DNA from 2 places in the Streptomyces sp. NBC_00286 genome. Region 2 is predicted to be linked to the other one. Evidence: riboswitches for the same ligand, from Rfam matches in the RefSeq annotation. Region 2 holds a riboswitch; the other holds the start of a gene.
What was found. Region 2 has a riboswitch for glycine ahead of gcvT (glycine cleavage system aminomethyltransferase GcvT). Riboswitches for the same ligand answer to the same signal wherever they lie in the genome.
Positions count from the first base shown of each region.

Region 1: another riboswitch for glycine. It lies ahead of gcvP (aminomethyl-transferring glycine dehydrogenase); the one in region 2 lies ahead of gcvT (glycine cleavage system aminomethyltransferase GcvT).

Region 1 is NZ_CP108054.1:8,690,332-8,705,575, forward strand. It holds gene OHT21_RS39255 (CDP-alcohol phosphatidyltransferase family protein) at 1-255, shown strand, start outside; gene OHT21_RS39260 (mannose-1-phosphate guanyltransferase) at 372-2,867, shown strand; gene OHT21_RS39265 (DUF881 domain-containing protein) at 2,966-3,859, shown strand; gene OHT21_RS39270 (small basic family protein) at 3,856-4,188, shown strand; gene OHT21_RS39275 (DUF881 domain-containing protein) at 4,194-5,126, shown strand; gene OHT21_RS39280 (FHA domain-containing protein) at 5,275-6,159, shown strand; gene ftsR (transcriptional regulator FtsR) at 6,201-6,935, shown strand; gene OHT21_RS39290 (bifunctional nuclease family protein) at 7,020-7,493, shown strand; gene OHT21_RS39295 (MerR family transcriptional regulator) at 7,740-8,417, shown strand; gene OHT21_RS39300 (DNA polymerase IV) at 8,527-9,909, shown strand; gene OHT21_RS39305 (PRC-barrel domain-containing protein) at 9,957-10,328, opposite strand; glycine riboswitch at 10,449-10,545, shown strand; gene gcvP (aminomethyl-transferring glycine dehydrogenase) at 10,727-13,612, shown strand; gene OHT21_RS39315 (DUF5999 family protein) at 13,775-13,981, opposite strand; gene OHT21_RS39320 (hypothetical protein) at 14,329-14,928, opposite strand.
Region 2 is NZ_CP108054.1:2,987,709-3,002,952, reverse strand. It holds gene OHT21_RS13420 (GNAT family N-acetyltransferase) at 130-777, opposite strand; gene OHT21_RS13415 (EF-hand domain-containing protein) at 928-1,140, shown strand; gene OHT21_RS13410 (non-reducing end alpha-L-arabinofuranosidase family hydrolase) at 1,289-2,716, opposite strand; gene OHT21_RS13405 (TetR/AcrR family transcriptional regulator) at 2,993-3,643, opposite strand; gene OHT21_RS13400 (MMPL family transporter) at 3,754-5,955, shown strand; gene OHT21_RS13395 (glycoside hydrolase family 25 protein) at 6,095-6,652, opposite strand; gene OHT21_RS13390 (NUDIX domain-containing protein) at 6,819-7,352, shown strand; gene OHT21_RS13385 (L-serine ammonia-lyase) at 7,339-8,706, opposite strand; gene glyA (serine hydroxymethyltransferase) at 8,833-10,110, opposite strand; gene gcvH (glycine cleavage system protein GcvH) at 10,125-10,514, opposite strand; gene gcvT (glycine cleavage system aminomethyltransferase GcvT) at 10,666-11,844, opposite strand; glycine riboswitch at 11,879-11,997, opposite strand; glycine riboswitch at 11,998-12,112, opposite strand; gene OHT21_RS13365 (AAA family ATPase) at 12,321-13,013, shown strand; gene OHT21_RS13360 (enhanced serine sensitivity protein SseB) at 13,285-14,061, shown strand; gene OHT21_RS13355 (enhanced serine sensitivity protein SseB C-terminal domain-containing protein) at 14,243-15,031, shown strand; gene OHT21_RS13350 (hypothetical protein) at 15,160-15,244, opposite strand, start outside.

The sequences.
Region 1 (15,244 bases), 5.7 Mb from region 2:
GTGATGGTGGGCATCCTCAGGCGTCACGGCTATCCGCCGCCGCAGGTGAACTTCCTTGGGAAGGCAGCTACGTTCAACTTGATGTATGCCTTCCCGTTGCTGTTGCTCAGTGACGGAAGTGGATGGATCGCGTCACTCGCTGCTATTTTCGGATGGGCGTTCGCAGGATGGGGTACAACGCTCTACTGGTGGGCAGGGATCCTCTACGTGGTTCAGGTCCGCCGCCTTGTCCGCGCGGACGCCATGGCCGATTGAGCTCGCCGAATGGGCAGTCGTAGTGGCCTCTGATGGCCCGCAGACGTAATGTGCGGGACAATCTGGATGGGCGAAGTCGGCTAGACCGTCATCTCTTCAAGGAGGACGCTTCCGACATGAAGGCCGTCGTGATGGCCGGAGGCGAAGGCACACGCCTTCGTCCTATGACCTCGAGCATGCCCAAGCCGCTTCTTCCTGTGGCCAATCGCCCGATCATGGAGCATGTGCTGCGGCTGCTCAAGCGGCATGGACTCAACGAAACCGTCGTTACTGTTCAGTTCTTGGCGTCGCTCGTCAAGAACTACTTCGGCGACGGTGAAGAGCTCGGAATGGAGCTCACCTATGCCAACGAGGAGAAGCCACTCGGTACTGCCGGCAGCGTCAAGAACGCCGAAGAGGCGTTGAAGGACGATGCATTTCTTGTGATCTCCGGTGATGCTCTGACCGATTTCGATCTCACCGAGTTGATCAATTTCCACAAGGAAAAGGGTGCGCTCGTCACAGTTTGTCTGACGAGGGTACCCAATCCGCTGGAATTCGGCATTACGATCGTCGACGAAGAGGGCAAGGTCGAGCGCTTCCTGGAGAAGCCGACCTGGGGCCAGGTTTTCTCGGACACTGTGAATACGGGCATCTACGTGATGGAGCCCGAAGTCTTCGACTATGTCGAGGCTGATGTTCCCGTCGACTGGTCCGGCGATGTCTTCCCGCAGTTGATGAAGGAGGGCAAGCCGATCTACGGCTATATCGCCGAGGGATACTGGGAGGACGTCGGTACGCACGAGAGTTATGTGAAGGCACAGGCCGATGTCCTGGAGGGCAAGGTCGATGTCGAGCTCGACGGCTTCGAGATCTCGCCCGGCGTGTGGGTGGCGGAGGGCGCCGAGGTGCATCCCGATGCAGTGCTGCGGGGGCCGCTCTACATCGGGGACTACGCGAAGGTCGAGGCCGACGTCGAAATCCGTGAGCACACCGTCGTCGGCTCGAACGTCGTGGTGAAGAGCGGAGCCTTTCTACACAAGGCCGTTCTGCACGACAACGTGTACATCGGTCAGCACAGCAATCTGCGCGGCTGTGTCGTCGGAAAGAACACCGACATCATGCGTGCCGCGCGTATCGAGGACGGCGCCGTCATCGGTGACGAGTGCCTCGTCGGCGAAGAATCGATCGTGCAGGGGAACGTACGCGTCTACCCGTTCAAGACCATCGAGGCCGGCGCCTTCGTCAATACGTCGGTCATTTGGGAGTCCCGCGGTCAGGCACATCTCTTCGGTGCCCGCGGGGTCTCCGGGATTCTCAACGTGGAGATCACTCCGGAACTCGCTGTGCGACTCGCGGGGGCCTACGCGACGACGCTCAAGAAGGGCTCCACGGTCACCACGGCCCGCGACCACTCCAGGGGTGCTCGTGCGCTGAAGCGGGCGGTCATTTCGGCACTGCAGGCCAGCGCCATCGACGTACGGGACCTGGAGAACGTGCCGCTGCCGGTGGCGCGGCAGCAGACCGCTCGGGGCAGTGCCGGCGGGATCATGATCCGGACGACGCCTGGGGTTCCGGACTCGGTCGACATCATGTTCTTCGACGGGCGTGGGGCAGATCTGTCGCAGGCGAGTCAGCGCAAGCTGGACCGGGTTTTCGCGCGGCAGGAGTATCGGCGTGCGTTCCCGGGCGAGATCGGGGACTTGCACTTCCCGGCCAGCGTCTTCGACTCGTACACAGGATCCCTGCTCCGGAATGTCGACACCACTGGGATTGCCGAATCCGGGCTGAAGGTGGTCGTGGATGCCTCGAACGGGAGCGCCGGACTGGTTCTGCCCAGCCTGTTGGGCAAGCTCGGTGTGGACTCGTTGACCATCAATCCAGGTCTTGACGAGTCGAGGCCGACGGAGACGGCAGATGCGCGCAGGTCGGGGCTGGTGCGGCTCGGGGAGATCGTGGCCTCGGCGCGGGCCGCGTTCGGGGTGCGGTTCGACCCGGTCGGTGAGCGGCTCTCGCTCGTTGACGAGAAGGGGCGGATCGTCGAGGACGACCGTGCGTTGCTGGTGATGCTCGACCTGGTTGCGGCCGAGCGGCGCAGTGGGCGGGTGGCGCTGCCGGTGACCACCACGAGGATTGCCGAGCAGGTGGCCGCGTACCACGGAACGCAGGTCGACTGGACGACCACGTCGCCGGACGATCTGACACGGGTCGGACGCGACGACTCGACGATCTTCGGGGGTGATGGGCGCGGCGGGTTCATCGTTCCGGAGTTCAGCAGCGTCTTCGACGGTACGGCGGCCTTCGTACGGCTCATCGGTCTGGTGGCGCGCACGCAGCTCACCCTGAGCCAGATCGACGCGCGGATTCCGCGGGCGCATGTACTCAAGCGCGATCTGGCGACTCCCTGGGCCGTCAAGGGCCTGGTGATGCGCCGGGTCGTGGAGGCCGCCGGGGATCGCTTTGTCGACACAACTGACGGCGTACGGGTCGTGGAGACCGACGGGCGTTGGGTGATGGTGCTGCCCGACCCCGCGGAAGCAGCCACGCATCTGTGGGCCGAGGGACCCGACGACGCGTCCGCCCAGGCCTTGCTCGACGAGTGGTCATCCGTGGTGGACAGCGCCGGGCGCTGAGCACGCGCGCGTGCCGAACGGCGCCCCCAACGGGGCCCGTTCGGCACGTCGACGGGGTCATTCGGAGGTGGCGGTCGCGACGTGCGACGATGTGCGGCATGCCGCAGCACACCCCCGTTCGGAGCACCCCCACGCGCCCTCCGCGGCCGGACGCCTCCATGTCGCTCCTCACCAACGTCATGGACCACAGCCTGGACGAGGGGTATGCGGAGGCGGCAGCCCGCAAGAAGGCCGAGAACGCCGGCGGCATGCCGAAGACCCTGCGAGCCAAGGTCGGGCTCGCGGTCGGACTGGTATTGGCGGCCCTGGTGGTCACCGTGGGGGCAGCACAGGCGCGGATCGAGGCTCCGGTCGTCGCGAAGGAGCGCGAGGAACTCATCGACCGCATCGACGATGAGAACGCGGTGGCCGACAAGCTCGAGGACGATGTCGACGAATTGCGTGACGACGTGAGCGCTCGGCAGCGTGAGGCGCTGAAGAAACACGGCGGTGAACGGGGCGAGCTGGTCGGCATCCTGTCGGGAGCGGTCGAAGTGCACGGTCCCGGCGTCAAGCTGGTCGTGGACGACGCGCAGGCGGCCGATCAGAGCGGTGACGGAGACGCGCGTGAGACATCGGGCTTCTCCGACACAGGGCGCGTAAAGGATCGCGATCTGCAGCAGGTCGTCAACGGGCTGTGGGCATCGGGCGCCGAAGCCGTCTCGATCAACGGGCAGCGGCTGACGGCGCTGTCCGCGATCAGGGCGGCGGGCGACGCGATACTCGTCGACAACAAGCCGCTGGTGCCGCCGTACACGGTGCTTGCGGTGGGCGACGGCAAGGGGCTGAGCAGCGCATTCGAGAGCAGTGCCGACGGGCTGTATCTGGAGGCGCTGCACGAGAACTACGGGATCCGGACCGCCCTTTCCGTAGAGGACGACGTCCGGCTGCCCGCCGCGCCGAGCGTGATCGTACGAACAGCAGAACCGAGCACAGAGAAGGGCACATCGTGATCGCCGTACTGGGCCTCGTCGTGGGAGTCGTGGCTGGATTGCTGGTCCGTCCCGAAGTTCCGGCGGTGGTCGAGCCGTACCTCCCGATCGCCGTGGTCGCGGCGCTCGACGCCGTGTTCGGCGGGCTGCGCGCGATGCTCGACGGCATCTTCGACGACAAGGTCTTCGTGGTGTCCTTCCTCTCCAACGTCGTGGTGGCCGCGCTGATCGTCTTCCTGGGCGACAAGCTCGGCGTCGGCGCTCAGCTGTCCACGGGCGTCGTGGTCGTCCTCGGCATCCGCATCTTCTCCAACGCCGCGGCGATCCGTCGGCACGTATTCCGGGCGTGAGGCAGATGAGCAACCAGGACGAGACCGACAAGACCACCGAGAAGGCCCCCAAGGCGACCCCCGAGAACCCGCTGCGCAAGAAGCTGCCCGAAGAGGTGCAGGCTGAGGCCCGGGAGACGCCGAACGGCGAGGCACCTCAGACGTCGAGTCAGGAGCCGGAAAGCGAAGCCTCCGAGTCACCGGAGGCCGAGCCGGAGCAGCCCGAGCCCCCACTGTCCGGTCGTCAGCGGCTGGTGAACGGTCTGTGGCCGCCACGTCTCTCGCGTGCGCAGTTCATCGTCGCCCTCCTGCTGTTCGGTCTTGGCTTCGGCCTGGCCGTTCAGGTGGCGTCCAACAGCGACGGCGGCGGCGCGCTGCGCGGCGCGCGTCAGGAAGATCTCGTACGCATCCTCGATGAACTGGATGACCGAACTCAGCGTCTGGAAGAGGAGAAGCAGGGTCTCGAAGATCAGCGCACCGAGCTGGAGAACAGCTCGGACCAGGCCGAGGAGGCCCGCAAGCAGACGGTCGAGAAGGAGAAGCAACTCGGCATACTCGCGGGCACCGTGGCGGCACAGGGGCCTGGCATCACGCTGACCATCGACGACACGAAGGGGGCGGTCGAGGCCGACATGCTGCTCGACGCGATCCAGGAACTGCGGGCGGCCGGATCGGAGGCGATCCAGGTCAACGGCGTACGGGTCGTCGCCAGCACCTACTTGACGGACGCGAGCGGAGGCGGAGTGAGCGTCGACGGGAACAAGATCAGCGCGCCCTATCGTTTCAAGGTCATCGGCAAGCCACAGGACCTCGAACCGGCACTCAACATCCCCGGCGGAGTGGTGCAGACTCTGGAGAAGGAGCAGGCCACTGTCACGGTGGAACGCTCCGACAAGATCATCGTTGATGCCTTGCGACCGGCGAAGCAGCCTGACTACGCTCGGTCGTCCTCCCAGTGAGGCGGGGGCGCATGCGGGCCGCTCGTCGAGGGCATGACGCTGCGGGGGGTCGACGCACCGAATGGGTGGTGCGTGGTGGAAACTGTCTGGTGGATGCCGACGTTGTGAAGATGTCCGGCTCGACCGGTGTGTGTAATCAGGGTTCGTCCTGCCCCACGGGCGGGTCTGTTTCGGTCAAGGGGAATCGCCCGTGAAGTTGTTTGCGAAGTGGTTTGGCAAGAGCGCGAAAGAGGGCAGCGACAGTGCTACTGCCCGGCATCGCGCATCGCGCCATGAAGATGCCGAAGGGCAGGGAGACCGCCCGCTGTTCCGAGATCAGCTCGGTGGCCAGGGTGGTGACATTCCCGGTGGTCAGGGCGCGCCGTCTGTTGACCCTGCCCAGTCCGGCCGCATAGGTTTCGGGGAACCGTCAACCTCAAGTGCGGGTGGAGGGTTCTCCCCCGATCCGTACGCGTCCAATGCCCAGGCAGGACAGCCGCGGCAGGAGGATCCGTCCATGTCGGCGCTGGTGTGCACGAGGTGCGGGAATCGCAACGCGGAGAACAGCCGGTTCTGCTCCAACTGCGGCGCGCCCCTGCGGGCCGGAGCGGCAGCCGAGCGCCCGTCGGAGACCACCTCGACGATCTCCATCTCGGGCATCGAATCCTATGACGCCGAGGCCACCGGCCAGACACAGATGCCGATGCTCTCTCCCGAGGCGCAGGCGGCCGTGGACGCGCTGCCGCTGGGCTCGGCGCTCCTGGTGGTGCGCCGTGGCCCCAACTCGGGCAGCCGCTTCCTGCTGGACAGCGACCTGACCACGGCGGGCCGGCACCCGCAGAGCGACATCTTCCTGGACGACGTGACCGTGTCGCGTCGCCATGTGGAGTTCCGTCGGCAGCCGGACGGCACCTTCACCGTGGCGGACGTCGGCAGCCTGAACGGCACGTATGTCAACCGGGAGCGGATCGACTCCGTCTCGCTGTCGAACGGCGACGAGGTGCAGATCGGCAAGTACCGGCTGGTCTTCTACGCGAGCCAGCGAGGAATCTGACCCTCCCCCAGAATCCGTCCGGGGGACCCCAGGGAAGGGCCATGCTTCGAACACCGAGCGGCGGTGCCGGGAACGGCGCCGCCGCCTGTGGGCTTATGAGTATCGGCGCGGTGCTGAACGTGCTGCGCGAGGAGTTCCCCGAAGTCACCATCTCCAAGATCCGCTTTCTGGAGTCGGAAGGGCTCATCGAGCCGCAGCGGACCCCGTCGGGGTACCGGAAGTTCGGCCCGGAAGACGTCGAGCGCCTGGGCCACGTACTGAGGATGCAGCGGGACCACTATCTGCCCCTGAAGGTGATCCGCGAGCATCTGGACGCCATGGAGCGCGGTGAGGCAGTGCAGCTGCCGTCCCTGGGGCGGCAGCGTGACGGCGAGCCTGCCGACGACGACGAGTCGGAGGGGCCGACTGCGGCGCGGATTGGGCGGGCCGAGCTGTTGGCCGCCGCCGAGATCGGTGAGGAGGAGCTCGACGAGTGGGAGTCGTACGGCCTCATCACGCCGCTGCCGGACGGCGGTTACGACGCCGAGGCGGTGACCGTGGCCGGCCTTGTCGTGGAACTTGGGCGCTTCGGGATCGAGCCGCGGCATCTGCGCGCCGTGAAGGCCGCCGCCGACCGTGAGGCCGGACTCGTCGACCAGGTCGTCGCCCCTCTGCGTCTGCACCGCAATCCGCAGACCAGGGCACACGCGGAGGCACGCACCAAGGAGCTGGCGGGACTCGCGGTGAAGCTGCACGCAGCGCTGGTGCAGTCCGCGCTCGGCGTACGGCTGCCTTGAACCGAGGCCTGTGCCGAGGCCGGATCGGCCGCCCGTTCCGTGCTCGACTACCCAAAGATGCCGAGCACGGCCTAGGGTTGCTGTGTGAACGAGCTCGACGTCGTAGGTGTCCGGGTCGAAATGCCCTCCAACCAACCGATCGTGCTCCTGCGTGAAGTGGGAGGCGACCGTTACCTCCCCATCTGGATCGGGCCGGGGGAGGCGACGGCGATCGCCTTCGCACAGCAGGGCATGGCTCCCGCGCGACCGCTGACCCACGACCTGTTCAAGGACGTGCTGGAGGCCGTCGGCCAGGAGCTCACCGAGGTACGCATCACGGACCTGCGGGACGGTGTGTTCTACGCGGAGCTGGTGTTCGCCAGCGGGGTCGAGGTCAGCGCCCGGCCGTCCGACGCCATAGCGCTGGCGCTGCGCACCGGAACGCCGATCTACGGCAGCGACGGGGTGCTGGACGACGCGGGGATCGCGATTCCGGACGAGCAGGAGGACGAGGTGGAGAAGTTCCGCGAGTTCCTCGACCAGATCTCGCCCGAGGACTTCGGAACCAACAGCCAGTGATCCGGCCCGGCCCGCACCACCTGGGCCCCGGCTTCGGTCCGCGTATCCCGTGACCCTCCGGGGCCGCCGGACGACAGGGCGTGCGGCGGTCGCGCCGAGAACATTCGGCTAGCCTTTCCCCGCGGTGAGGCACGGGAAACCACTCTTAGGGTGATTATCACTCGGCGTGCCGAGTGCGGTGGTCGTTGACGCACCCCCGGTGACTGCCTACCGTCGAGAAGGCAGGTCAAGGGGACGGAGGTCGGCGTGAGAAGCAGCGGCGACGGTACGGCTGGGGGCGCCCCCGGACGCAGTCCGGTGGAGAGCGGCCCGTACCCTCCCCCAAGCTCTCGGCTCGGCCCGGGCAGGGGGTATCCCCAGCAGGGCGGCGTGGCCGATCATGCTCCGCAGCAGCGGCCGGCACCGGTGTCGGGCGATAGCGGGGTGACCTCCGAGGAGATCGGCTACCGCGGTCCCACGGCCTGCGCCGCCGCGGGCATCACCTACCGGCAACTGGACTACTGGGCCCGGACGGGCCTCGTCGAGCCGAGTGTGCGGCCCGCCTACGGGTCGGGGACGCAGCGGCTGTACAGCTTCCGGGACGTCGTCGTCCTGAAGATCGTCAAGCGTTTTCTCGACACGGGTGTGTCACTGCAGAACATCCGTACCGCCGTCCAGCACCTGCGGGAGCGCGGATTCCGTGACCTCGAGCGCATGACGCTGATGAGCGACGGGGCGACGGTCTACGAGTGCTCCTCGCCCGACGAGGTCCATGCGCTGCTCCAGGGTGGGCAGGGCATCTTCGGGATCGCGGTCGGGGTGGTCTGGCGGGACGTGGAGAGCGCGCTTTCGCAGCTGCATGGGGAGCGGGTCGACACTGGCGAGACGCTCGTCGGGCACCATCCCGCCGACGAACTGGCCAGGCGCCGGAACCGCGCGGTCTGAGCGAGCGGTCAGGACGGCCATTCAGATCGAGTGCCCAGGGTCTACGCATCGAGGGCGAAGCCTCCTGCGTACGGGGCCATTGTCAGTGGCGTAGGGCAGCATCGGAGATGTGAGAACCGCGCCCACGATCCTGCATCTCGACATGGATGCCTTCTTCGCCTCGGCGGAGCAGGCGGCCAAGCCGAGCCTGCGCGGGAAAGCGGTCATCGTGGGTGGGCTCGGGCCGCGCGGTGTGGTCGCGACCTGCTCGTACGAGGCCCGGGTCTTCGGAGTCCATTCCGCGATGCCCATGGCGCAGGCGCGACGGCTGGCGCCGAACGCCGCGTATCTGGTGCCCCGTTTCGGGTTCTACCGGGAGATCAGTGAGCAGGTGATGGGGTTGCTGCGGGAGCTGTCGCCGCTGGTGGAGCCGCTGAGTCTGGACGAGGCGTTCGTCGATCTGGAGGCAGGGGGAGCGGCCTGGGACGAGGCTTCGGCGCGGCTGGCGGGGGCGAAGCTGCGCGGGGACATCCGGGCCGTCACCGGGCTGACCGGGTCGGTGGGGCTCGCCGCGTCCAAGATGCTGGCGAAGATCGCCTCCGAGCAGGCCAAGCCGGACGGTCTGGTGGTGATCGAGCCGGGGACGGAGCGCGAACTGCTCGCTCCCATGTCGGTGCGCATACTGCCCGGGGTGGGACCGGCCACCGGGGACCATCTGCGGCGGGCCGGGATCACGACCGTCGGGGAGATCGCCGAGGCGGGTGAGGACGAGGTCGTACGGCTGCTCGGGAAGGCCCACGGGACCGCGCTGTACGCCATGGCGCTGGCGCACGACGAACGGGCCGTGGTGGCCGAGCGGGACACCAAGTCCGTGTCTGTCGAGGACACGTACGACGTGGACATCCATGACCGGGTGCGGGTGCGGATGGAGGTGCAGCGGCTCGCCGACCGGTGTGTGCGGCGGCTGCGCGGCGCGCATCTGTCGGGGCGGACCATCGTGCTCAAGGTGCGGCGGTACGACTTCTCGACGCTGACCCGTTCCGAGACGCTGAGGGGGCCCACGGACGACCCCTCGGTGGTGCGGGAGGCGGCCGCGCGGTTGCTGGAGTCCGTGGACACCACCGGAGGCGTACGGCTGCTGGGAGTCGGGGTCTCAGGGCTCGCCGATTACACGCAGGAGGATCTCTTCGCGCAGGTTCAGGCACAGGAGGAGGCACGGGCACACGAGGGGGAGCCGGAGCATCCGGCGGAGGACGAGACGCAGGAATCGGCCGAGGAGCGGGAGGCGCCCGCCGTGCGGCGGTGGGCCGCGGGGCATGACGTACGGCATGCGGAGTTCGGGCACGGGTGGGTGCAGGGCAGTGGCATCGGGCGGGTCACGGTGCGGTTCGAGACGCCCGACTCCGAGCCCGGGCGCGTACGCACCTTCCGGGTCGATGATCCGGAGCTGGAGCCTGCGGAACCGCTACCGCTGGTGCGACGAAGACCCAAGGAGGCCTCGTCAGCGGACTGAGCCCACGGCCTTCGAACCGGCCATCCGGCCTCCAGCGGGGCGGAGCTTCAGGACTCGTCCGAGCCTGCCAGGTGGCCGAAGTCGCGGTCCGGTGGGGGAGACGGGGGCGTCACGTCGAGGCCGTAGTGGTGGTAGAGCTGGAGTTCCTGCTCGGGGGAGAGGTGGCGGCCGACGCCGAAGTCGGGGGCGTCCTTGATCAGGGCGCGGTCGAAGGGAATCCGCAGGGCGCCCTCGACCAGTTCGCTGGGCTCCAGGGGCACGAAGGCGTCCCTGCCGAACATGCCGGTGCGTATGGCCGCCCACTCGGGCGTACCGGTCGCGTCGTCGAGATAGACCTCGTCGACGGTGCCGATCTTGTGGCCGTCGCGGTCGAAGGCCTTGCGGCCGATCAGGTTGCGCGGATCGATGTCGGTCTGCACGGGCCCTCCAGCTGGTCGCAACTCATCCGTCAGGAGTACGCATCCATACGCACTACGAAAGGGCACTTTGCGGCGGGCGGCCACTCGGGGGATGCCCGCTGGTACGCTGTCAACGGCCGCTGACCCCGTGCGGGAGAGTCCTCCAAGGCTTCATCGGAGGCGCCGAAGGAGCAAATCCTCCCCGGAATCTCTCAGGCCCACGTACCGCGCGGACGAGGCCACTCTGGAAAGCAGAGCGGGTGTTTGACGGCTTCCGCTCTCACCGACGGTGAAAGCCGGGACGCCGTACGCCGGCGGGCCGGTGAAGCTCTCAGGTTGAGATGACAGAGGGGGAGGCCGTCCGGGCACCCGCTCCGTGGTGCCCTCGAAGGTCGTTTCAGACCAGGAGGCCTCCGTACATGACCGCCCATCGCGTTCCGCTTTCCGAGCTCGAACGGGGTATCCCCTTCGAGCAGCGCCACATAGGGCCCGACACCGAGGCCCGGGCCAAGATGCTCGCGCAGGTGGGGTACGGCTCGCTCGAGGAGCTGACGGCCGCCGCGGTGCCGGATGTGATCAAGGACGCCGAGGCGCTCGGGCTGCCGGCCGCGCGTTCCGAGGCCGAGGTCCTCGCCGAGCTGCGCTCCCTCGCGGACCGTAACGAAGTCCTCGACTCGATGATCGGGCTCGGCTACTACGGCACGTTCCCGCCGCCGGTGATCCTGCGCAACGTCATGGAGAACCCGGCCTGGTACACCGCGTACACCCCGTACCAGCCGGAGATCTCGCAGGGCCGCCTTGAGGCGCTGCTGAACTTCCAGACCATGGTGTCCGACCTCACGGGCCTGCCGACGTCGGGTGCCTCGCTGCTCGACGAGGGCACCGCCGCCGCCGAGGCCATGGCGCTGTCACGGCGCGTGGGCAAGGTCAAGAACGGCGTCTTCCTCGTCGATGCCGACGCGCTGCCGCAGACCATCGCCGTCATCGAGACGCGCGCCGAGCCGATCGGCGTCGAAGTGGTCGTCGCGGATCTCAGCGAGGGCATTCCGGCCGAGGTCGCCGAGCGCGGTGTGACCGGCGCGCTCATCCAGTACCCGGGCGCCTCCGGTGCCGTACGGGACATCAAGCCCGTCATCGAGCAGGCGCACGAGCTGGGCGCGATCGTGACCGTCGCCGCCGATCTGCTCGCGTTGACGCTGCTTACCTCGCCGGGCGAGCTCGGCGCGGACATCGCGGTCGGTACGACGCAGCGCTTCGGCGTACCGATGGGCTTCGGCGGACCGCATGCCGGATACATGGCGGTGCGCGAGAAGTTCGCCCGCAACCTGCCGGGCCGTCTCGTCGGTGTCTCGCTGGACGCGGACGGCGACACCGCGTATCGGCTGGCCCTGCAGACGCGGGAGCAGCACATCCGCCGTCAGAAGGCGACCAGCAACATCTGCACGGCTCAGGTGCTGCTCGCCGTGATGGCCGGGATGTACGCCGTCTACCACGGTCCCCAGGGCCTCAGGTCGATCGCGCAGCGCACCCACCGGTACGCCACGATCCTCGCCGCCGGTCTGAAGGCGGGCGGAGTCGAGGTCGTCCACGAGGCGTACTTCGATACGCTCACCGTCCGGGTGCCGGGCAGGGCCGCCGAGATCGTCGCGGCGGCGCGCGAGGGCGGGGTCAACCTGCGCCTCGTCGACGCCGACCAGCTGTCCATCGCCTGCGACGAGACCACCACGCGGACCCAACTGGGCGCCGTCTGGACCGCGTTCGGCGTCGAGGGCGACATCGAGGCACTGGACGCCTCCGCCGCGGACACGCTGCCCGCCGCGCTGCTGCGCACCGACGACTACCTCACGCACCCGGTGTTCCACCAGCACCGCTCCGAGACCGCGATGCTGCGCTATCTGCGGCGCCTCGCCGACCGTGACTACGCACTCGACCGCGGCATGATTCCGCTCGGCTCCTGCACCATGAAGCTGAACGGCACCACCGAGATGGAGCCGGTCACCTGGCCCGAGTTCGGGCAGCTGCACCCCTTCGCGCCCGCCGAGCAGGCGCAGGGCTACCTCACGCTCATCCGTGAACTGGAGGAGCAGCTCGCCGAGGTCACCGGATACGACAAGGTGTCGCTCCAGCCCAACGCCGGTTCGCAGGGCGAGCTGGCCGGCCTGCTCGCCGTACGCGGATACCACCGCGCGAACGGCGACGAGCAGCGCACCGTCTGCCTCATCCCGTCCTCCGCGCACGGCACGAACGCGGCGAGCGCCGTCATGGCCGGCATGAAGGTCGTCGTCGTGGCCACCGCCGACGATGGCGAAATCGACGTCGAGGACCTGCGCGCCAAGATCGAGCAGCACCGTGACGAGCTGGCGGTGCTGATGATCACGTACCCCTCGACGCACGGCGTCTTCGAGGAGCACGTCGCCGACATCTGCGCGCAGGTGCACGACGCGGGCGGTCAGGTGTACGTGGACGGCGCCAACCTGAACGCGCTGGTGGGCCTCGCCAAGCCGGGCCGTTTCGGCGGTGATGTCTCGCACCTCAACCTGCACAAGACGTTCTGCATCCCGCACGGCGGTGGCGGTCCGGGCGTCGGTCCGGTCGGTGTACGCGCGCATCTCGCGCCGTATCTGCCGAACCACCCACTGCAGCCCGCCGCGGGCCCGGAGACGGGCGTCGGTCCGGTCTCGGCGGCTCCCTGGGGTTCGGCCGGGATCCTGCCGATCTCCTGGGCGTACGTACGCCTCATGGGCGGCGAGGGACTCAAGCGGGCCACGCAGGTCGCCGTGCTGAGCGCGAACTACGTGGCGAAGCGGCTGGAACCGCACTACCCCGTGCTCTACACCGGTCCCGGCGGGCTGGTGGCGCACGAGTGCATCATCGATCTGCGGCCGCTGACCAACGCGACCGGTGTGAGCGTCGACGACATCGCCAAGCGACTGATCGACTACGGGTTCCACGCGCCGACCATGTCGTTCCCGGTGGCGGGAACGCTGATGATCGAGCCGACCGAGAGCGAGGATCTGGCCGAACTCGACCGGTTCTGCGAGGCGATGATCGCCATTCGTGCGGAGATCGAGCGGGTCGGCTCGGGGGAGTGGCCGGCGGACGACAACCCGCTGCGGAACGCCCCGCACACGGCGGCCGTGCTCGGCGGTGCGTGGGAGCACGCGTACAGCCGTGAGGAGGCCGTCTTCCCGGCAGGGGTGTCGGCCGCGGACAAGTACTGGCCGCCGGTGCGGCGGATCGACCAGGCGTACGGCGACCGGAACCTGGTCTGCTCCTGCCCGCCGCTGGACGCTTACGACGAGTAGGCGAGCAGACGAGTTAGACGTGTGATCGGGTGCGGACACGCGTCGGGGCCGGTTCCGGGATCTCCCGGGCCGGCCCCTCGTATGTCTGAGCTCTTGTCCGAGCTTTCTGAGCGATAGGGCTGAGCAGCGTGCCTGGCGTTGCCCGCGGTGCGCCCGCGCGGCTCAGGCGGCGGTCATCACCTGTGCGCCGGCCAGCGGTCGGTGCGGGGCGATGATCCGGCCGTCCGGCAGGAGCTCACCGGTGTCCTCGAAGAGGAGAACGCCGTTGCACAGCAGGCTCCATCCCTGTTCCGGGTGGTGCGCCACGAGGAGCGCTGCTTCCCGGTCGGCGGAGTCGGCTGTCGGACACGGTGGCTGGTGCTGGCACATTGGTGGGATCTTTCGCTGTGGTGTGAGGTCGGTGATCGGCTTGTTGTCTGTGCTGCGGCTCGATGTGGTGCTCATGGCCGCCCCCCGTTTGTCAGTCGGTACGGAACCCAGTGTTGCCCTACGGGCGTCAATCCGCAGGGATTTTGCGTCAGCGCTCCTCACAGGTTGAGGACGCTCCACTCGTGCGGATGGTTCATTCGAACTGGGCTGCCTTTTCGGGTGGTTCTCAATGGTCGGATAGGTCTAGTCAGAATGGGCCGGGTCTGCTCTGCGTCGCCAGTACATCACTGCGCGCAGCAGTGTGCCCCGCGACCGGAGTGGCCGCGGGGCACGGAAGCCGGGTGCGCTCAGGCGGGTGAGCCGAGCAGCGGGGGAGTGGCGGCGGGGGTGAGCCGGTTGGTGAGGACGGGCAGCAGTTCGGCCACGCGGTGCGGGCGATGCGCGGCGATGCCGGGCGGCGCGGGCGCCAGGGGCACCAGGAGATCGGTGGCGGCGGGGTGGCCTTCGGCGCCGTCGGCGGTGCAGTCGCCGTGCAGCCAGAGCGTGAGCATATAGAGCTCGGGTACGGAGAGCAGGCGGGCCTGGTACGACTGCGACTGCGTCATGGACTCGGCCTGGCGCAGCGCGTACTCGGTGGCCGTGACGTACGGACCCTCGAAGAAGTGGGAGAAGGCCCAGCCGTCAGGGGTCAGCCGGGTCTCGGCGGCCGCCACCGCGGACCCGCCAGAGCGGATGAGGAAGCGCCACCCGGCGAGACGGGTGGCCGAGGCGCCGGCCGGGGTGATCCGGTCGAGCACGTGGACGGGCAGTGGGAGGTCGGTTGTCGCGGGACCCTGGGCGTTGCGCAGGGACGGTGTGGGTGCCTCGCGGACAGCGGTGGGGGAACCGAGGGCCGTGAGGACGGTACGTACGGCGGGCGCGGGAGCCGGAGGGACATGCAGCGGCATGGTGGGTCGCCTCTCATTCGACAGGCACAGATGGCGCGAGGACGGGGGCGGACGACGCTGTCAGCACTCGTGGGCAGAGGGGCGGGGGTTCCCGGCCTGTGGGATCACCGCGGCGCCTGTCGCGCGGCGTCTGGCGCGTACGCTCGCAACGAGGTTCTGCTATCACTTTGCGATCGCACACATCAGACGCTGCGCGGTTCACCACTAGGTGAATGGCGTCACTGTGACGACAGGTCCGGCGACCACGAGCGCCGACTCTCTGCCTCGTTCGAGAAGTTTATACGACGCACGTTCTGGCAGTGTTTCGTCTAGCCGT
Region 2 (15,244 bases):
CGTCGCACGGGCGACTGCCGCACGGGGCTCCGCCCCGGACCCCGCTTCGGGGGCCAGTCCCCGTACCCCCAGTCCTCAATCGCCGGACGGGCTGAATTTTTCAGCGAGCCCCACGGGCGACCGCCCGGCTCACTGCCCGACGAGCAGCGCCTCCGCCCCGACCGGGCGGAACCCCGCCGCCTGGAACGCCCGTACGCTGCGGGCGTTGCCGGCGGCCAGCTGCGCCCAGACGGGTTCGCCCGCGCTGAGGTGCCGTGCCGCCGAGGCCAGAGCACGTCCCAGCCCTCGGTGCCGTACGGACTCATCCACCTCGACCGCGACCTCAAGCCGCCCCGCCACCCCACGCCCCAGGACGAGTACGCCACCGTCGGCGGCCCACACCCGCACCTCGTCACGCCGCTTGCGGGCGCGGGCGACCCGGGGATGGTCGGGGTCGCGAAGCTCGGACAGCGCGAGCGACGGGGGACGCGGCGGACCCGGCACGGGTGTGGCGACGGTCAGCAGATCGATGGTGTCCGTCGTACGCCCCGTCCGGTCCATGAACGCGGCCAGGAACCGCGGGTTCATGGTCGCCGCGAGGGCATCGCAGTCCAGGGACCGCAACAGCGTACGCACCCACTCCGGATCCTCGTCCGTGAAGACAACGGAGTGCGCGGTGAAGGCGATGACGCCGGCGTCCCGCCGATCATGCTGCGGTACGACGGTGACGCCGCCGTCCGCGGGCGGGAACTTCCCACGGGTCGCCGCGTCGAGAATGTCCCGCAGAGTGTCACGCATGAGGTCCCCTCTCACCGGCTTCAGTCTCCACCCGCTGGAAGGCCCGGACTCCACCGCGGTGGTCGCCGCGCTCCGTTCCCAGCCCGCCGGTTAATCTGACCTCCGACAGCAGGACATGGTTGACAGTGACATAGCAAGAAGGGGCACCCGGTGGCGGACATCGAGGAAGCACGTAAGCAGTTCCAGCGGATTGACACGGATGGTGACGGCTTCGTCACCGCCGCCGAGTTCAAGACCGCCCTGGCCCAAGGCGGCGACTGGAACGTCACCGAGTCCGTGGCGGAGACCGTGATCGCCGACCGGGACCTCAACGGCGACAAGCTCCTCTCGTTCGACGAGTTCTGGGCGAACCTGAACAAGTGAGCCGAGGATGGGGAACCCCAGCCGACGCGCGGCTGGGGTTCCTCAAGGCGGTGGGTATCGGTCAGCAGGTGGAGTTGCTCACGCCGAAGACAGCTCGTCTACGCGTCGGCGGACCGCACCCCATCGCGATCACCGGGGATCAGGCGGGTCAGCGCTGCAGGGTGAGCAGGCCCGGCCGGTACGGCAGTTTCTGGTAGTCGGTGCCCCCCGGTGTGTTGGTGGGGAGGCCCTGGTAGAGGAACTGCAGGTTGCAGGGATCGATGGTCATGGTCTCGTCGGGGTTGTTGCGGACCAGATCACCGTGGCTGACGCCCTGGGCCCAAGTGGAACCGCTGTTGGCCTGGCCCGCGAAGGGGCTGCTCTCGCTGCCGGCCTGGACGGTCCACGGACCGTTCAGACTGGAGGCGGTGAACGAGCGGAAGTAGCGGTTCGAACCCTGCGCCTCAACGATCATGAGGTACTGGTTCTGGCCCTGGACCTTGTAGACCTCCGGCGCCTCGAACAGAAGGTCCCTGTTCGCTTCGCTCATGATCGTCGTGTACGAGGAGCCGAAGTTGCCCGGGAAGTTCCCGATCGGCATGCTCGCCCGGTAGATCTTGCCGTTGTCACCGGCGAAGAACAGGTACATGTTCTGGTCGTCGGCGATCATGGTCGGGTCGAGTGGGGCGCCACCTTCGCCGGCGGGGAAGCTGCCGGTGAACAGCGGCTGCCGGGCGGACCAGCCGTTGGGGTTGGTGGGGTCGCTGGACGTGCGGTAGTAGAACGGCCACTGACCCCACTGGTCCACCATCACCCAGATGTTCTTGGGCGCGAAGTAGAACAGTTCGGGCGCCACCGCCACGGGCTCGTTCATCGCGGTCTGGGTGGCCGCCCCCATGTCCGACCAGTTCGTGAAGGGACTGAACGCCGTCGAGCCCCACTTCGTTCCGTCGGAGGTGGTCGCGTAGACCAGGTGCTTGCCGTTGTACGTGGTGGTGGCGAAGTCCTTCAGCGCGACCTGCCCGTTCGCCGGCTCTGCCAGCGGACCCGTCGAGGTCCACCGGTAGGTCGACGGAAGAGCACACGCGTTGCTCGCCCCGGACAGGCCGGTCCACTTCTGGTTGGCGCCGCCGTGGCACGACCAGATATGCACCCCCGTGCCGTTGGCCGTACCCCAGCCCGAGACGTCCAGGCACAGCCCGGACCGCACGCTGACGATCGTGCCGTCGGCGTTCACCCGCCACTGCTGGTTCGTAGTGCCGGTACACGTCCAGATCTGCACCGGGGTCCCGGACGTGGTGCCGCCTCCCCGGACATCCAGGCACTTGTTGCCGTACACGGTCAGCTGGTCGCTGTCCGTCAACGTCCACTTCTGGTTGGTTCCGTCGTGGCAGTCCCAGATGTGCACGTTCGCGCCGTCGGTCTGGCTGAAGCCCGCCACATCGAGACACCGGCCGGAAGCAACACTGCGCAAGTCGTTGGTGGTGGCCGCCTGAGCCGGGCCGGCGACGAGCAGCGCCGCCAACGCGGCCAGGGCCGCAACCACGGCGGCGAGCACCGCAGAGGGATGTCTGTGGCTGAAACTACGTCTGTGCATAAGGACCTCGTCATCCTTGAGCATGCGGCTCCGGTTTGTCCCGTGAGGCTGTTCGGACGCCGGTGTGGTGCGGCCCTTGACGTTCGATATGTCGAACTAGGGTCGAAGTGTCGAGCAATTGGGATGATTGAGGTTCCGGTGAACAGCGTCAATACCTCTCGCGCAATTCGCGAGCCGAAACATTCGCATTGAACCAGGTGGCTTCAACTTCCGTGGTTGTACGGGTCTTTGGCGTGAGGGGCGGGGCCGTGGAACCAACCCCCTGAGGCACGGCACCTACCGGACAAGACCCGCCACGATCGTGCTGATGGTGCGTTCGACGACCGCGTCGCGCTGATCGGCGGGGAGGCGGGCGAGGGGCCCGTCAAGGATGAGCAGCGAGAGGCCGTGGACGGTCGACCAGGCGGCGACCTCGGCGGCGGGCCGGTTCTCCGGCCGCATCCGGCCCGTGGCCACGAGCGCGTCGAGCGTGTCGGAGAGCTCTACGAACGCCGCGAACTCCGGCCTGTCGTCGGGGGCTTCGAGGCCGGTGAAGGCATCGGGCTCCTCCGTGGTCGTACGGCAGAAGGCGGTGCGGAAGAGCCCCGGGTGCTCGATCGCGAACCGTACGTACCCGCGCCCGATCGCCTCCGCCCTGCGCACGGCCTCCTCCCCGGGGTCGTCGAGCCGGGGTCGTGCGTTCAGGGTCTCGGTCATCGATGCGGCGAGCGCCTGCTGGCCACGGGCCTTCACGGCATGGAGGAGATCTCCCTGGCCGCTGAAGTGGCGGTATGCGGCGGTGGGTGACACGCCGACGCTGCGGGCCGCCTCACGCAGGACGACCCGCTCGGGGCCGCCTTCGGCCGCGAGTTCCACGGCGGCCCCGATCAGCGCGTTACGGAGATCGCCGTGGTGGTAGCGGGACTTGCCGCCAGTGATCGCTCCCATGACTCCATCCTGCCCGATGACTCCATCCGGCTCCGAAAGCCGAAGTTGACGCCGTTAACATCCTGTGCCATCGTCAATGTTAACGGCATAAACATCTGGGGGAGATCACCGTGTTCGATCGAATTTCCGAGCTGGCCCTCCATCGGGGCCGACTCCTACTGACACTGACCGCGGTGGCCGTGGTCGCCATGGCGGCCATCGGCTTCGGGGCGTTCGGCAAGCTCCTGGGCGGCGGCTTCGAGGATCCGAACGCGCCCTCGACCCGCGCCCAGGAGCTCATCGACGAGAAGTTCGGCGGCGAGACCAATCTGGTCCTGCTGGTACGGGCCGACGATGGCGACCTCGGTTCCCCCGAGGCCGAACGCGCGGGCCGCACCCTCACCTCGGAGCTCAAGGGTGAGCCCACCGTGGCGAACGTGATCTCGTACTGGGACACCGGCGCCGCCACGCTGACCTCCCGGGACGGCGACGCGGCCCTGGTGCTGGCCCACGTCAAGGGCGACGACACCGAACAGGGCGACAACGCCTCGGCGCTCATCGACGCGTACACCGGCGACCGGAACGGGCTGAGCGTGCAGGCCGGCGGAAACGCCGCAGTCGGCGACGAAGTACCCAACCAGGTAGCCAAGGACCTCGCGCTGGCCGAGGCGATCGCCGTACCCCTGATCCTCATCCTGCTCGTGATCGCCTTCGGCAGCCTCGTCGCGGCACTGCTGCCCCTGGTCATCGGGCTGATCGCGATCGTCGGCACCTTCGCCGAGCTCTATGTGCTCGGCAGCATCACCAACGTGTCGGTGTTCTCGATCAACCTCACCACCGCCCTCGGTCTTGGCCTCGGTATCGACTACGCCCTGCTCATGATCAGCCGGTTCCGCGAGCACCTCGCGGAGGGCGCCGACGTTCCCGAGGCACTCCGGCACACCGTACGGACGGCCGGGCGGACCATCGTCTTCTCGGCGGCGACCGTCGCCGCCGCACTCGCCGCCCTGCTGGTCTTCCCGCAGTTCTTCCTGCGCTCCTTCGCCTACGCGGGCATCGGCGTGGTGATCATCGCCGCCGTCAGCGCCCTGCTCGTCGTCCCGGCGCTGCTCGCCGTGCTCGGCCACCGGGTCAACAACGGCCGCCTGCCCTGGGCGCAGACCGTACGCAGCGCCGAGGCGCCCTTCTGGGGCCGGCTGGCCCGCACGGTCATGCGCAGGCCAGCGCTGACCGCACTTCCGGTCCTCGGGATCCTGCTGCTCGCCGCGAGTCCACTGCTCGGCGTCACCTTCGGCACGCCGGACGAGCGGGTGCTGCCGGAGAGCGCCCAGAGCCGACAGGTCGCCACCGAAATTCAGCGCGACTTCACAGGCAGCGACGAGTCGGCGGTTCAGATCGTCACGACCGGGCCCGTGGCCGCGGACGGGCTGCGCTCGTACGCGACCGAACTGTCGCGGCTCGACGGCGCCGTGCGGGTCGAGACGTCCGCCGGCACCTTCAGCGAGGGTCGCGCCACCCCGCCAGGGCCTGCGAATGCCGTACTCGGCCGCCCCGACGCCCAGCGGATCACGGTCGTCACCGGCCTCACCCCCAAGTCGGACGAGGCCCAGGACCTGGTCAAGGACGTACGGGCGGTGGATCCGCCCGCCGGGACCGAGACGCTGGTCGGCGGCACCGACGCGCGGCTCGTCGACTCCAAGGACTCGATCGCCGACCGGCTCCCGGCCGCCATCGCTCTCGTGGCGGTCACCACATTCGTACTCCTCTTCCTGTTCACCGGCAGCGTGGTGCAGCCGCTCCGAGCGCTGGTCCTCAACGCCATCAGCCTCACCGCGGCCATCGGCGTGATGGTGTGGATCTTCCAGGACGGCCACCTGTCCTCTCTGCTCGGCTTCACGCCACAGCCGATGGACACCTCCATGACGGTGCTCATGTTCTGCATCGCCTTCGGCCTGTCCATGGACTACGAGGTCTTCGTGACCAGCCGGATCAAGGAACTGCACGACGCGGGCGCCGACACCGAGACCGCCGTCACCAGCGGGCTCTCGCACACCGGGCGAATCGTGACCATGGCCGCCGGGCTGCTCGCGGTGAGCTTCTTCGCCTTCGGCACGGCCCAGGTCAGCTTCATCCAGATGTTCGGGCTCGGCAGCGGCCTGGCGATCCTGATCGACGCGGTGGCCGTACGCGGAGTACTGGTACCGGCCGCCATGCGCCTCCTCGGCCGTACGGCCTGGTACTCGCCGAAGCCGCTGCGCGCGGTGCACGGTCGGCTGGGCCTCACCGAGGGCGCGCCCGCCGAGAAGGAGGAGCGGACGCCCGCCAAGGTCTGACCCTCTGGCGGCGTGCAGTCGACGCAGGCGCTCGGCCGGGACTCCCGGCCGAGTGCCTACGTCGGGACGTCGGGACGTCGGGACGTCGGGACGTCGGGACGCGGCACCAACTCTGAACCCTGTCGCATGAGTAGGCGGGTCAGCCGCCCTGAGCCCACTCCTTCAGCGCGGCCTTGCTGCTGAAGTCGGCCACGTTCTTGTCCAGCGGGTTGTCGGTGTACTGGTGGAAGCGCCACTTGGCCTGGATGCGGGGTTTGCCGGCGGTCACGTAGTCGGCGATCCACAGGCCGTCGCCCGCGTACGAGGTGCTGTCGTGGTTCAGCCAAAAGTTCCGGTTGCAATACAGGATGGTGCGGTGATTGGGCCGCAGTTCCTTCACCTTCCGGATGAACCGGTCCTTTTCCGAGTTGCTCGCACGCGTGCCCTCACTCGTCGTTTCCCAGTCCACCGCGAGGATGTCGCCCGCTTTTTCCGGGGCCTTGCTGACGAAGTACTCGGCTTGGGTCGTGAGGTTGCCCGGCCAGAGGAAGTGGTAGAAGCCGACCACACAGCCGGCGTCGCGGGCTCTCTTCGTCTGGGCGGCCAGCTTGGGGTTGGTGTACGTACGGCCCTCCGTCGCCTTGACGAAGACGAAGGACAGGCCATCGGTGTCGTACGAGGACGACTGGTGGGAACTGACATCGATGCCGCGCAGCATGGGGGGATCCTCCGTGCGGTGGGGGAGAGGGGCGAGGGGGCGAGGGAAATAGCAACTACCTTGCGTTTTCCCTTACTTCAGATGCCTCACCCTCGTATGGATGTTCTGCCGAACGCAGGCGCAAAGCCTAAACTGCCCATCCACCGGCCGACGAAGGGACGTAACCGTGGCTCAGCGGTCAACCGAGGACGAGCCCATTGCCCTCAAGCCCGCCCTCGAATCGATGACCCGGCTCGTCGCCGCCGTCATCGTCCACGACAAGGCCACCAACCGCGTCGTCCTCCTCCAGCGCGGCCAGAACGCCAAATTCGGCCAGGGCATGTGGGATCTCCCCGTCGGCAAGAGCGAACCCGGCGAACCCATCACCGAAACCGCCGTACGCGAGCTCTACGAGGAGACCGGCCTCACCGTGAAGCCGGAGTCGCTGAAGGTCGCCCACATCATCCACTGCGCCTGGGGCGTCGAAGCCCCCAACGGCTTCCTCACCGTGGTCTTCACCGCCCACGAATGGACCGGCGAACCCGAGAACCGAGAACCGCGCAAGCACGCCCAGGTTCGCTGGGTTGACGTCGAGGCCATCCCCGACGAGTTCGTGAGATCCACCGCAAGTGCCCTCCACAACTACCTCAAGGGTGGCCCTCAGGTGTTCCTGGACGGCTGGACGGCAGGGAAGGGGGCGAGCACCCTCAGCACTCGATGATGTTCACCGCGAGTCCGCCCCGGGCGGTCTCCTTGTACTTCACGCTCATGTCGGCGCCGGTGTCCTTCATGGTCTTGATGACCTTGTCGAGGGAGACCTTGTGGGAGCCGTCGCCGCGCATCGCCATCTTCGCGGCGGTGACGGCCTTGACGGCGGCCATGCCGTTGCGTTCGATGCAGGGGATCTGGACCAGGCCGCCGACCGGGTCGCAGGTCAGGCCGAGGTTGTGTTCCATGCCGATCTCGGCGGCGTTCTCCACCTGTTCCGGCGAGCCGCCCAGGACTTCGGCCAGCGCGCCGGCGGCCATGGAGCAGGCGGAGCCGACCTCGCCCTGGCAGCCGACCTCGGCGCCGGAGATGGAGGCGTTCTCCTTGAAGAGCATGCCGATGGCGCCGGCGGCGAGCAGGAAGCGGACGACTCCGTCTTCGTCGGCGCCGGGGACGAAGTTGAGGTAGTAGTGCAGGACGGCCGGGATGATGCCCGCCGCGCCGTTCGTGGGGGCGGTGACCACGCGGCCGCCCGCCGCGTTCTCCTCGTTCACGGCCATCGCGTACAGCGTGATCCACTCCATGGCGTGGGCCAACGGGTCGCCCTCCGCGCGGAGTTGGCGGGCTGAGACGGCGGCGCGGCGGCGGACCTTCAGGCCGCCGGGCAGGATGCCTTCGCGCGACATGCCGCGGGCCACGCATGCCTGCATCACCCGCCAGATCTCCAACAGCCCGGCCCGGATCTCGTCCTCGGTGCGCCAGGCCCGCTCGTTCTCCAGCATCAGTGCGGAGATCGACAGGCCGGTCTCCCGGGCCAGGCGCAGGAGTTCGTCGCCGGTACGGAAGCGGTACTTGAGGACCGTGTCGTCGAGCTTGATGCGGTCGGCCCCCACCGCCTCCTCGTCGACGACGAAGCCGCCGCCCACCGAGTAGTACGTCCTCGTCAGGAGTTCGGCGCCGGCAGCGTCGTACGCCCAGAGGGTCATGCCGTTCGCGTGGTACGGCAGCGTCTTGCGGCGGTGCAGGATCAGGTCGTCGTCGAAGGAGAAGGGGATCTCACGCTCGCCGAGCAGGTTCAGGAGCTTCTCGGAGCGGATCGCGTCCACGTGCTCGTCCGCCGTCTCGACGTCCACGGTTCCCGGGGAGGCGCCCTCCAAGCCGAGCAGTACGGCCTTCGGGGTGCCGTGGCCGTGCCCGGTCGCGCCCAGGGAGCCGTACAACTCGGCGCGTATCGAGGCGGTCGGGGCCAGCAGGCCCTCGTTCTTCAGGCGGTGGGCGAACATGCGTGCCGCGCGCATCGGGCCGACCGTGTGGGAGCTGGACGGGCCGATGCCGATCGAGAAGAGGTCGAAGACGGAGATGGCCACGGTGACTCCTCAACTACAAGGTGGTGCATGGGGTGGGGCACCGCGCACGTACGTCTCAGTGTGCGCGGTGCCCCGAAGAAAGCGCCCGAAGATAGCGCCCCAACTAGTCGTACGGAACGTACGGACCTACTTCAGGCCCGCGTACAGCGGGTGCTTGTCGGCCAGCGCCGACACCCGTGCCTTCAGCGACTCGGCGTCGGCCTCCCCGAAGGGAGAAGCCGCCTTCAGCGCCTCGGCGATGATGTCCGCGACCTCGGCGAAGTCCTCGGCCGTGAAGCCGCGGGTGGCGAGGGCCGGCGTACCGATCCTGAGGCCGGACGTCACCATCGGCGGGCGCGGGTCGTTCGGGACGGCGTTGCGGTTGACGGTGATGCCGACCTCGTGGAGACGGTCCTCGGCCTGCTGGCCGTCGAGCTCGGAGTGGCGCAGGTCGACCAGGACGAGGTGTACGTCCGTGCCGCCGGACAGCACCGAGACGCCGGCCGAGGTGACGTCGTCCCGCATCAGGCGCTCGGCGAGGATCCGCGCGCCCTCCAGCGTGCGCCGCTGGCGCTCCTTGAACTCCTCCGAGGCCGCGACCTTGAAGGAGACGGCCTTCGCGGCGATCACATGCTCCAGGGGACCGCCCTGCTGACCGGGGAAGACAGCCGAGTTGATCTTCTTCGCGAGTTCCGCCGTGGACAGGATCACGCCACCGCGCGGACCGCCCAGCGTCTTGTGCGTGGTGGTCGTGACGACATGCGCGTGCGGGACGGGGTTCGGGTGCAGACCCGCCGCGACCAGGCCCGCGAAGTGCGCCATGTCGACCATCAGGTACGCGCCGACCTCGTCCGCGATGCGGCGGAAGGCGGCGAAGTCGAGCTGGCGCGGATACGCCGACCAGCCGGCCACGATCAGCTTCGGCTGGGACTCCTTGGCCAGCTTCTCGACCTGGGCCATGTCGACCTGGCCGGTCGCGTCGTCCACGTGGTACGCGACGACGTTGTACAGCTTGCCGGAGAAGTTGATCTTCATGCCGTGGGTCAGGTGCCCGCCGTGCGCGAGGTTCAGGCCCATGATCGTGTCGCCGGGCTTGAGCAGGGCGAACATCGCGGCGGCGTTGGCCTGGGCGCCCGAGTGCGGCTGGACGTTGGCGTGTTCGGCGCCGAAGAGCTCCTTGATCCGCTCGATGGCGATCCGCTCGACGACGTCGACGTGCTCACAGCCGCCGTAGTAGCGGCGACCCGGGTAGCCCTCGGCGTACTTGTTGGTGAGGACCGAGCCCTGGGCCTCCATGACCGCGACCGGAGCGAAGTTCTCCGAGGCGATCATCTCCAGGGTGGACTGCTGACGGTTCAGCTCGGCGTCGACGGCGGCGGCGACGTCCGGGTCGAGTTCGTGCAGGGGCTGGTTCAGAAGCGACATCAGTCAGGAGTCCTTCAGGAGGCGGAGTCGGAGCCGGAGAATTCGGTGTACTCGGCCGCGGAGAGCAGGTCCTTCGGCTCCTCGGCGATACGCACCTTGAACAGCCAACCGCCCTCGAACGGGGCCGTGTTCACCAGCGCCGGGTCGTCCACGACGTCCTGGTTGATCTCGGTGACCTCACCGGTGACGGGCGAGTACAGATCGCTGACCGACTTCGTCGACTCCAGCTCACCGCAGGTCTCGCCCGCGGTCACCGTGTCGCCGACCTCGGGGAGCTGGACGTACACGACGTCGCCGAGCGCGTTCGCCGCGTACTCGGTGATGCCGACCGTCGAGACGCCGTCCTCGGCGACCGACAGCCACTCGTGCTCCTTGCTGTAGCGCAGCTGCTGGGGAATGCTCATGGCCTGAATTCTCCTGTACGCGGGGGAAGGGTGATGAACGGGTTGTCGTGCGTGACGAGACCGCGGATACGACACGACACACGACACGCGGATACGAGACGGCACACGGGAACGTACGCCACGTCGCCGCGCCGCCGAACCGCCGGCGGGACTACTTCTGACGCTTGTAGAACGGCAACGCCACGACCTCGTACGGCTCGTGACTGCCCCGGATGTCCACGCCGACACCCGGCGTGCCGGGCGCGGAGTGCGCGGCGTCGACGTACGCCATCGCGATCGGCTTGCCGAGGGTCGGCGACGGCGCGCCGGAGGTGACCTCGCCGACGACCTTGCCGTCGGCGACGACCGCGTACCCGGCGCGCGGGACACGGCGGCCCTCGGCGACCAGGCCGACCAGGACGCGCGGCGGGTTCTCCTGAGCGCGCTCGGCGGCCTCGGCGAGCGCCTCGCGCCCCACGAAGTCGCCCTCCTTCTCGAACTTCACGACCCGCCCGAGCCCCGCGTCGAAGGGGGTGAGCGAGGTCGACAGCTCATGCCCGTACAGCGGCATGCCCGCCTCCAGACGCAGCGTGTCCCGACAGGACAGGCCGCAGGGGATGAGGCCCGCCGAGGAACCCGCCTCGGTCAGCGCCTGCCACAGCTTCTCCGCGTCGGCCGGGGCGACGAACAACTCGAAGCCGTCCTCACCGGTGTAGCCGGTCCGCGCGATCAGCGCCGGGACACCGGCGACCGTGCCGGGCAGACCCGCGTAGTACTTCAGGCCGTCCAGGTCGGCGTCGGTGAGCGACTTGAGGATGCCGGGGGACTCGGGGCCCTGGATCGCGAGCAGGGCATACGCGTCACGGTCGTCGCGTACGACGGCGTCGAAACCCCCACGAGCGGCGGCGCGCTCGGCCAGGGCGTCAAGGACCACCTCGGAGTTGGAGGCGTTCGCCACCACCATGTACTCGGTCTCCCCGAGCCGGTACACGATCAGGTCGTCGAGGATGCCGCCGTCCTCACGGCAGATCATGGTGTAGCGGGCGCGGCCGACCTTGACGCTCCCGAGGTTCCCGACCAGCGCGTAGTCGAGCAGCGCGGCGGCCTCCGGTCCGGTGACGGTGATCTCGCCCATGTGGGAGAGGTCGAAGAGACCCGCTTTCGTACGGACGGCCAGGTGCTCGTCGCGCTCGGAGCCGTACCGCAGCGGCATGTCCCAGCCGGCGAAGTCGGTCATCGTGGCGCCGAGCGAGCGATGCAGGGCTTGAATTGGGCTGTGGCGCGAAGCGCCTTCCGATAGGGCGGTGGTGGGTGACGGGTGGGCTGTGTGGCGTGGAGTGGTGCTGCTCATCGGACGGGCTCCCAAGGCATGACGGCGAGGTCGTTCCTCCCCATCTGTCATCGGAACCTGAGAGGTTCGCCATGACCTGTACGGTCAGTGGCTTGCACCGTGGGTGGAGCCGCCGCCCTGACTACCAGGAGACGACCCGCTTTTCAGATGTGCCTCGCCCGCGCGGTAACGGGGCCTGAGAGATTCAAGGGAGGGACTTGCTCCTTCGGCGCCCGGACACCCGTACACCTTCGTGTACACGTACCCGGAACTCTCCCGCGCGGATTCAAACGGCCGGTATGCAGTTGGCGCGCACATCATCGCACGCATCGGTGCGGCACGGCAGGGGGGTCATTCACAGCGGGCCCACAGGCGTTCACAGTGATCTGTGACGGGGCTGTGGCAGGGCAAGAACGAAAACGGAAGGCTGCGCGCATTACCTTCTCTTTACACTCGACGGGGATGGGTCTCCCGACCCGATGGGGAGGACGAACAGCGTGAACAGGACCACTGCGTACGCGACCGGTGCCGCCGTCGCACTGCCCAAGCAGCCCGCTGTCCCGGCTGCCCCGGCCAGGGAGGCGTGCGGCCCGTTCCCGGCGCCCGTCGTCCGTGATCTACGGGAGCGTGCGGGACACAGTCCGCACGGCCTGCGCTTCGGCGCGGCTGATCTCGTCGTCGTCACGGGCCTGCCGGGCAGCGGCAAGTCGACTCTGATGCGCCGCGCCGTGACGGGCGTGCGCATCGACTCGCAGGACACCCGCGACCGCTGGGACCACCGCCTGTCCCGCTTTCTGCCGTACGCGGTCTACCGCCCCCTCGTACGGGCCGCGCACTACGCGGGCCTGCGCCGTGCCCTGCGCTCCGGCGAGGGCGTCGTCGTGCACGACTGCGGCACCCAGGCCTGGGTACGCAACTGGATTGCCCGCGAGGCCCGCCGCCGCGGCGGCACGCTGCATCTGCTGCTGCTCGACGTCCCGCCGGACACGGCCCTCGACGGCCAGCGCGAGCGGGGCCGCGGCGTCTCCCGGTACGCCTTCGCCCGGCACCGGGCCGCGGTCGCCCGACTGCTGCGCTCCGTGGAGAAGGGCGACCTGCCGGAGGGCTGCGGCTCGGCGGTCCTCATCGACCGGTCGGCGGCGGATGTGCTGCGGCGGATCGACTTCGGTGACGGGCGCTCCGCTGGGTGAGGCGGGTCCAGGCTGCGGGTGCGTTGTGGCTGATCGCTCCCCCACTCTCGGCTTCGCTCGAGCGGGGGGACCCCCATCGCGGCGGAGCCGCAAATGTCACAGCCCCGCGCCCCTCAAGGAGGGACTGCGGCCTCCTTGAGGGGCGCGGGGCCGCACCAGAAGGGGCGCGGGGCCGCACCGGACGTCGGCAAGTCCGCGTAGGCGGGCGCTAGGGTTTTCCGGCGCAGCGGTTGCTGTGCAGCAGTGGTTTTCGAGCAGGTGGTAGAGGCAGATGGACTTCCCGGCACAGGCGCACCCTCATCCCCATGTCGGTTGGCCCGGCAACGAGTTGGAGGAGGTGCTCGCCGCGTCCCTGGGCGCCCCGGCGGGGCCGTCGGCCGGGGCCCGGATCGTGGAGGTCCTCGGCCGGAGCTTCCTCTGGGTGCCACTGCCGAACGGCGGGGGCCCGCACAGCGGTCCGCTGGACCTGCCCGCGATGGAGCTCGACGGACAGGCGTACGTCCCGGTCTTCAGCTCGGAGCAGCAGTTCCGGCAGATCGCCGGCGACTACATGCCATACACGATCGCGCCCGCAGTCGAGTTCGCGCGCGGCCTGCCACCGCAGGTGGGCATCGCCGTGAACCCGGAGGGCACGGTCGGCGTCCCGCTCCCTCCGCCCGCCGTAGCCGAACTGTGCCGAGCCGGCCGCACCGAACTGGACGGTCTCTCAGGCGGCGGCCGAGTCCGCCTGTACGAGCCCGACTGGCAGCACGACCCGGTGGACTTCCTCAACGCCGCAGCGACCGAGTTCGAAGCCACCGGCACCGTAAGAACGGCCCGCCGCTGCCTGGCAGCCATCGAAACAGCGGACCCGGTCCTGTTCATAGGCGTAGAACTGACCTCCTGGGACCCGGAAGCCCGAGCCCGCCCCCTGGACGCCTTGGACAGAGCCCTAAGCCGGGCCCCATCGCCCTGGCCAGTAAACCTGGTCTTCCTGGAAGCAGCAGTAGACCCAGTAACCACCTGGCTACGAGAAAGGGTCCGCCCCTTCTACACAGCCCCGCTGTAGGGGCCCCCGTAGGGGCGCGGGGAACTGCGCGACAAGCCACAACGGACCCGCAGCCCGCAATCAACAAGGAGCCCCGAGCTCAAATCGGCCCGTACAGCGGAGGCCAGCTCACAACGGTTCAGCCAGCGCAGCGCATAAGCTGGTTTCATATCCGAGTCAACTTCTCGAAGGGGCGGTACAGGTGAGCGCCAGCGGCATCGCGGCCGGGCAGGTCGAGCACATGCTGCGCCAGGTGACGCCCGGGCGTTACGACGCCTACGAGGCGCTCCTGCGGGCGCTCGCGACCCCCGGCGGTGGCCAGATCTGGATGCTGCTCTGGCACGGCCAGGCCGGCTCACCGGACGCCCAGTACGGGAACATGGAGGTGGAGGGCTTCAGCTACGCGCCCTGCGTCACCTCCGCCCAGGAGCTCTCGGCCAGCGGCTGGAACCGTTCGTACGAAGTCGTCGACGGCCTCGATGTGGCCCGCACCCTCTACCCCGACCACTACGGCCTGTGGCTGAATCCGCACGCTCCCGGCGGAGGCGTCGGCGTCCCCTGGCTCGACCTGCGCCGTCTCGCCACCGGCCTGGAGCGGCAGCCTGCGGGCCCGCTCCGGATGGCCGAGCCGAGCATCGAACTCCCGCAGTTCTACGCCCTCCTCGCGCAGAACGCGCATCGCACCGCCGCCGTCCGCTCGCTGCGCCGCGCCTGGGTGCAGCCCGCGCTCGGGGCGCCGTATCTGGCCATCGGCCTCGACGTGTACGACACGAGCCCGCCCGCCGTGGACTCGGTGCGGGCGATGATGCAGCAGTCGATCAGCGCCGTACCGGAGGGGCTGCCGGTGTCGACCGTCGCGATGTCCGACGAGTACGACCCGGTGGCCATGTGGATGCGGGCCATGACGCGCCCGTTCTACGACCGCGAGGCCCACGCGGCCCCCGCGCAGGCACCGGTGGCGGGCGGCTACGGCTACCCGGATTCTTACTGACCTGGCAGGGTCCGGCTCGCACCGGCGGAACCGTGGGTGCATGCAGAGCAGCCGGTCCAGTCTTCGGACTGGACCGGCTGCTCAGTCGCCGTGAGTTCGGGTGCGTGCACACCGTCCCGGTGGGCGTATCAACCGCGGCAATACTTCGCCCGGGCCTTGGCCGCGAGGGAGTTCACGCTGACCCGGTCCGTGCAGTTCACCGCCCCCTTCGCA